Regions from separate parts of the Clostridium ljungdahlii DSM 13528 genome, predicted to be linked through region 1. Evidence: a T-box and tRNA genes for the amino acid it is inferred to sense, from the RefSeq annotation. Region 1 holds a T-box; the other holds one or more tRNA genes.

What was found. The T-box of region 1 lies ahead of CLJU_RS20425 (glycine--tRNA ligase). A T-box ahead of a tRNA ligase gene usually reads a tRNA of that ligase, here a tRNA-Gly.
Region 2: it encodes a tRNA-Gly, which carries the amino acid that the T-box ahead of CLJU_RS20425 (glycine--tRNA ligase) is inferred to sense. The anticodon was not compared.

Annotation. Positions count from the first base shown of each region.
Region 1 covers NC_014328.1:4,487,899-4,491,322, forward strand. The annotation lists gene murD (UDP-N-acetylmuramoyl-L-alanine--D-glutamate ligase) at 1-95, opposite strand, end outside; gene CLJU_RS20425 (glycine--tRNA ligase) at 558-1,949, opposite strand; T-box leader at 2,035-2,203, opposite strand; tRNA gene CLJU_RS20430 (tRNA-Asn) at 2,286-2,360, opposite strand; gene lysS (lysine--tRNA ligase) at 2,491-3,424, opposite strand, start outside.
Region 2 covers NC_014328.1:3,770,460-3,773,883, reverse strand. The annotation lists gene CLJU_RS17030 (pyridoxal phosphate-dependent aminotransferase) at 1-623, opposite strand, end outside; gene CLJU_RS17025 (L,D-transpeptidase family protein) at 751-1,413, shown strand; tRNA gene CLJU_RS17020 (tRNA-Cys) at 1,554-1,627, opposite strand; tRNA gene CLJU_RS17015 (tRNA-Gly) at 1,633-1,707, opposite strand; tRNA gene CLJU_RS17010 (tRNA-Phe) at 1,720-1,795, opposite strand; tRNA gene CLJU_RS17005 (tRNA-Val) at 1,859-1,934, opposite strand; gene ytxC (putative sporulation protein YtxC) at 2,264-3,148, shown strand.

The DNA of each region.
Region 1 (3,424 bases):
AAATTAATTAAAGGTCTATTACTTATTCCTATTCCAACTACTGCCGTCTTTTTATTCTTTATAAACTTTTTAAAGTTATCAAAATCTTCCTTCATTAAAAAAACCTCCAAAAATAAATCTGCTAATTATAATCACGCTTATATCATAACATAATTTTCTATAAATTTGTATGAAGTAGATATATCGTACTAGAATAACTCCGACGGTATAGATCTTAAACAATATTTAGCTTATTCGCCCTAATATACTATTAAAGTCTAAATTGTGAGAAAATATTTAATTTAATGACTTTATATGACTCTATTGAAAATTATTATTGTGTTATGTTATACTATATTCGTGCCGTAAGGAAACATTAATATAATTCCCCAAGTTTTAATTAAACATATAACATATCCCCATGATTAAACCCTAATTTACCGGATCTTTTGATTCGGTAAATTTTTTTAATAAAAAATATAGAGTACTGCTATTCCGAACAAATAACCGCAGAATAACAAAAGGTGTCATATAAATTTTCTCAAATTTATATGACACCTTTTTACTAAAACTGCACTTTAAAACTGCACTTTTTCTTGTATAAATGCCGATAATTCTTCTATTTTTATTCTAAACTGCTCCATGGTATCCCTATCTCTTACAGTAACAGTATTGTCATCCATTGTATCAAAATCTACTGTTATACAATAAGGCGTTCCAATTTCATCTTCTCTTCTATATCTCTTACCTATACTTCCTGCATCATCATACTCCACATTAAAATCTTTTCTTAAAATGTTGTATACTTCTAAAGCTTTTTCTGATAACTTTTTACTAAGAGGTAAAATAGCTGCTTTAAATGGAGCTATAGCAGGGTGAAAATGTAGTACTGTCCTTACATCTCCTCCTTCTAATTCTTCTTCATCATATGCATCAACTAAAAATGCAAGTACAGCTCTATCAGCTCCTACAGAAGGTTCTATACAGTATGGTATATATTTTTCCTTAGTTACCGTATCTAAATAAGTCATATCCTTACCAGAATGCTCTTGATGCTGTTTTAAATCATAATCCGTTCTATCTGCTACACCCCAAAGCTCGCCCCATCCAAATGGAAATAAATATTCAATATCAGAAGTGGCATTACTATAATGGGAAAGTTCCTCCTTATCATGATCTCTAAATCTTATATTTTCTTCTTTTATTCCAAGACTCAATAAGAAATTCCAGCAATACTTTTTCCAATAATCATGCCATTCTAAGTCAGTTCCCGGTTTACAGAAAAATTCAAGTTCCATCTGTTCAAATTCTCTAGTTCTAAAAGTAAAGTTTCCTGGAGTTATTTCATTTCTAAAAGATTTACCTATTTGTGCTATTCCAAAAGGTATCTTTTTTCTACTTGTTCTTTGAACATTTTTAAAATTTACGAATATCCCCTGTGCAGTTTCAGGTCTCAGATATATTTCTGATTTTGAATCCTCTGTAACTCCTTGAAATGTTTTAAACATAAGATTAAATTGTCTGATATCAGTAAAATTCTTCTTTCCACAGCTAGGGCAAACAATATTGTTGTCGTCTATGTATTTCTCTAATTTTTCATTGCTCCATCCATCAGCACTAGCCTTTTCTACTCCTTGTGCTGTCATATGTTCTTCTACCAACTTATCAGCTCTAAACCTAGCCTTGCATTCTTTACAATCCATAAGTGGATCAGAAAAGTTCCCCACATGACCTGAAGCTACCCAAACTTCATTATTCATAAGTATGGCACAGTCTATTCCTACATTATGTTCACTTTCATGAACAAACTTTTGCCACCAAACTTTCTTTACGTTATTTTTTAGTTCTACTCCAATAGGGCCATAATCCCATGTATTAGCAAGGCCCCCATATATATCTGACCCAGGATATACAAATCCTCTACTTTTAGCTAAAGCTACTACTTTATCCATAGTTTTTTCAAAAGACATTATTTTTTCCCCTTTCTATTTTAATTCATTACTTATTATTAAACATTAAATTGGGATTTTAAAATATAAAAAAAGAACCTGCCACATAAGGGACGAATTTTATTTCCGCGGTTCCACCCTCTTTAGCACAAGCTCATCTTTAAATACATAGTTAGCTCAAAAGTTCCTTCATAAATAAAATCCCAGTTGTTTACACCATCCACAACTTCTCTGTAGAGATTTACATTAATACTATTCTTTATCACAGCATATATTAATTTTTTCTATATAGTTTTCATCTTATCCTATTATCTTTAAATGTAAATAATAAGTCTTTAAATATTACAAAAAATGAAATGGCTCCGTGGAGAGGGCTCGAACCTCCAACCCTTCGGTTAACAGCCGAATGCTCAACCATTGAGCTACCACGGAATAACTTACATATAATATTATATCATGGGATTTTAAAAATGCAACATTTTTTTATTTTTTATGTAAAAACATTTTGAAGACCTATGGATTTTAACTGAAATTTCCTTAGGTCTTCAAACAAGTTATATACTTACTGCTGTTGATTTGGCTTCATTGTAGGAAATAATATAACATCCCTTATTGAAGTGGCATTCGTAAGGAACATTACAAGTCTATCTACTCCTATTCCCAAACCTCCAGTTGGAGGCATGCCTATCTCAAGTGCATTTAAGAAATCTTCATCCATCATATATGCCTCATCATCACCTAGTTCTCTTTCTTTTAGCTGCTGCATAAATCTTTCTCTCTGCACTATAGGATCATTTAGTTCTGAATATGCATTACATATTTCTCTTCCAAATATAAATCCTTCGAATCTTTCCGTAAACTTAGGATTTCCTCTTTTCTTTTTAGTAAGAGGTGATATTTCTACAGGATAATCCATTACAAAAGTAGGTTGAATAAACTTTTCTTCGCAAAATTCTTCAAACATAGCATCCAATATATCACCCTTTGAACAATCCTTCAGTTCCTTCTTTAATTCAATATGTTTTCCTTTAGCAATTTCTCTAGCTTCTTCATCGTCTTTCACTTCATCAAAATCTACATTTGCAAATTTTTTAACTGCTTCTACCATAGTAATTCTATTCCATGGTGGCTTAAAGTCTATTTCCGTATCTTCATAAACTACCTTTGTAGTACCAAGGACTTTCTCACATACATAGGCTATCATATTTTCAGTAATTTCCATCATATCGTTATAATCTGCAAAAGCTTCATATAATTCAATAGATGTGTATTCTGGATTGTGCCTTATATCCATACCTTCATTTCTAAAGCATTTACCTATTTCATATACTTTTTCAAAACCACCAACTATAAGTCTTTTAAGATATAGTTCTGTAGCAATTCTCAAATACATATCTATATCAAGTGCATTATGATGGGTTGTAAAAGGTTTTGCTGCAGCTCCTCCAGCTATTGACGAAAGTATTGGAGTCTCCACTTCTATGTAGTCCTTATTA
Region 2 (3,424 bases), 720 kb from region 1:
TCTTTTTCAAAGCACAATGAAGCATATATTTCGTCACTTAACACTAATATATCATTTGCTTTCAGCAAATTAAATAAATTAGTGCTGTCTTCTTTAGATAAAATAGCACCTGTTGGATTACAAGGATAGGAGAGAACTATTAATTTAGGCTTTTCCTTATCTAATATTTTTTTTAAACTGTCAAAATTAATGGAAAAGTCATCGTTTAAACTGTAGTTTATTACACTTCCACCTAAAATTTTTACACAGCTTTCATAAGCAGGATAGGCAGGAGTTGGTATCAATACTTTATCACCTGTATTTACAAGAGTTGCAAATACATCCATTAAAGCTTCACTTCCACCTATGGTAATACAGGTTTCTCCTGCAGTGTAATGTATGCCTAAATTTGCAAGATATTTTGATATTTCTTCTCGGAGCTCTATAATTCCAGCATTTGAGGTATATCCGGTTTTATTTTCTTCAATAGACTGTATCATGGCTGCCTTAATTTTTTTAGGTACATTAAAATCAGGTTGACCTAAGGTTAAAGATATGGCATCCGGGTAGTTAACTAATTTGTTATAAAATTTTCTAATGCCTGAAAGTTCTATAGAACTAACATTTTTTGATATACTATTCAAATTTTCACTTCCAATCTATATATTTATTTATTTGAATTGTACTCTAATTCATAAAATTATTCCACTTTTTATATATACGTATATTTTCATTATGAAATAAAACACTAGTAAAGTGGAGGTGTAATTTTTGAGAAAAATATCTTTTATACTATTGTTAATTTTGTTTTTCCCTAATGCATCGATAATTAGAGCTAAGGAATCCAAGAAAAACCTTGGAATACTGGTAGATGTTACAGAAGAAATGCTGTATCTTATTGATAAAGATAAAAACACAATTATAAGAAAATATCCTGTGGCTAGCGGTAAATCTGAAACACCTTCACCTATAGGAACTTGGAAGGTTGTCAGTATGGCTTCTTGGAGCGGAGGCTTTGGCACAAGATGGATAGGATTAAATGTCCCCTGGGGTAAATTTGGAATACATGGTACAAATAAACCGCATAGTATAGGAGGTGAAGCTTCTCATGGATGTATAAGAATGCTTAACAGCGATGTAGAAGATTTATATAATTACGTTTATTATGGTATGATTGTAGCTGTTTATGGCGGTCCGTATGGTCCCTTCGGAAAAGAATTGAGAACATTAACTCCTGGAGTTCGGGGAGCAGATGTGTATGAAATACAGAGAAGGTTAAAAGATGCAGGATACTACTGCGGAAGTATGGATGGTATCTATGGAGAGAGTATGAAAAAATGTGTGATGAAATTTAGAAGGGATAATAAACTTCCGGAAAGCCATGATGTGGATAAGAATTTTTATAAAAAGCTTAGAATAATATTGATGGATTAATTTGCACAATAATAGCTACTATTACATAGGCTTATTATTTGTGATATATTTTGTGCACCATAAGTAATTGACTTTTAACTGTATAACAATACTCTTCATACAATAAAAAAAGCAGTCCATTGAATAGACTACTTTTTTTATGGAGGCGCCATCCAGATTTGAACTGGAGATAAAGGTTTTGCAGACCTCTGCCTTACCACTTGGCTATAGCGCCATTATTGGAGCGGAAGACGAGATTCGAACTCGCGACGTTCACCTTGGCAAGGTGACGCTCTACCACTGAGCCACTCCCGCATGTTTTAAATCTGGTGGCCAGACCAGGAATCGAACCAGGGACACGAGGATTTTCAGTCCTCTGCTCTACCGACTGAGCTATCTGGCCAAAGACAATATATTGCCTCGAACATTTACAAACTATACTTTAAAAAAGTAATAGTATACAAATTGGTGGGCACAACAGGGCTCGAACCTGTGACCCTCTGCTTGTAAGGCAGATGCTCTCCCAGCTGAGCTATGCGCCCTTACGACAATACTGCCACAACAGTTAATATTATATCTTGGTATAGGTATATTGTCAATACTTGTGCACTAAATATTTGTAATAATTTTATTCGATCGCTACCATTGCTAGCATTTACGTCCTTTCTATACTGTTAATAAGGTTCAGCTGCGGAAAGTCATCCTTATGAGTAAACTCTAGTTGAACCTAAGAATCACTTGCTAAATTAATTTTTATTGGGTATTTTTGGAGAATTTAGCTGTCGATATTTGACAATAGAAATTTGAATATAGATTTATTTTAGACACATACTATTTTGGAAGGGAGTGTTGAGAGGTGCTGTTATTGACGATGGTATATAGTAAAGAAAGAGAGTGTATAATCCAGGGAATAAGAGATTTAAAAGAATATTTTAAAAATAAAAATGTGCTCATTGGAATATATGAAAATATTGAAAAAGGTACTCACTTCCTTAAGGTATTTTGTGACGGGGAAATTAACAATAAACTTATGAATATATTTAATATGTGTGTTTCAAATATAATTTATAACATATTGGTAGATGAATTTTATGAAAAAGATGCTATGCTTTTTTTATCAGATACGTATTTCTTTTTAAAATATGAAGATTTAGAGAAAATTGGAGAAAAGAGCATGGAAGTGTTAAAGGGAAGAAGCACAATTATAGATGAAAACTCCATTTATTGTATAAATAAAAAGAACGATATCTTGAATAAAATATCAGATTGTATGGCTGAAAATAAGGAAATAAATGTAGATGGTTTCATAACTTTTAGGAGAAAAGAGATTTTTAATGATTTAGAAGTTATAGTTGATAAAGTAGTGGAAAAATATATGGTAGAAAAAGAATACGATGAATTTATAAAGCTTTTAAAGTATTTTGTGGATATCCAAGAGAGCAAAATAGATTATGTGAATATAATTATTGATAATGATGGAAGCTATATTATAAAAAATAAAAAGGGAGAAGAAATAACAGATAATTTTTTTAGAGATTTAACGGAATTAAGATATGGAAATGATACTTATTCTGATGATGTTTTAATAAGTGCACTTATAACTAATTCACCTGAAAAAATAGTTATTCACTGCGTGGAAAATTGTAAAAATACAGAACTTATTGATACTATTAAAAAAGTGTTTACTCATAAAGTACAATTTTGTAATAATTGTGGTATTTGCAAAACTATAAAAAATAGTTTAAATAGGGTGTAGATATTTTTAATTAATTTTTCATTATTAATTCTTAACTTGCGAAGCTTTGCTTCGCATTATTTTTACATTAAGTCAAAATCTCATATGTTCAGAAGTTAACTATTCAGAGTATGATTTAAATTTTGTGTAGAAGTCTCCGTATGCTATAGAATTGGACAACTATAGAATAAAAAATTTACATTCTCATATTGACATACCCATTGCAGAATAATATAATAAGCTCAAATAGGATAAAGGCCATGAAGAGGAAAAGTAAGTAAATCAATTACCTTAAGA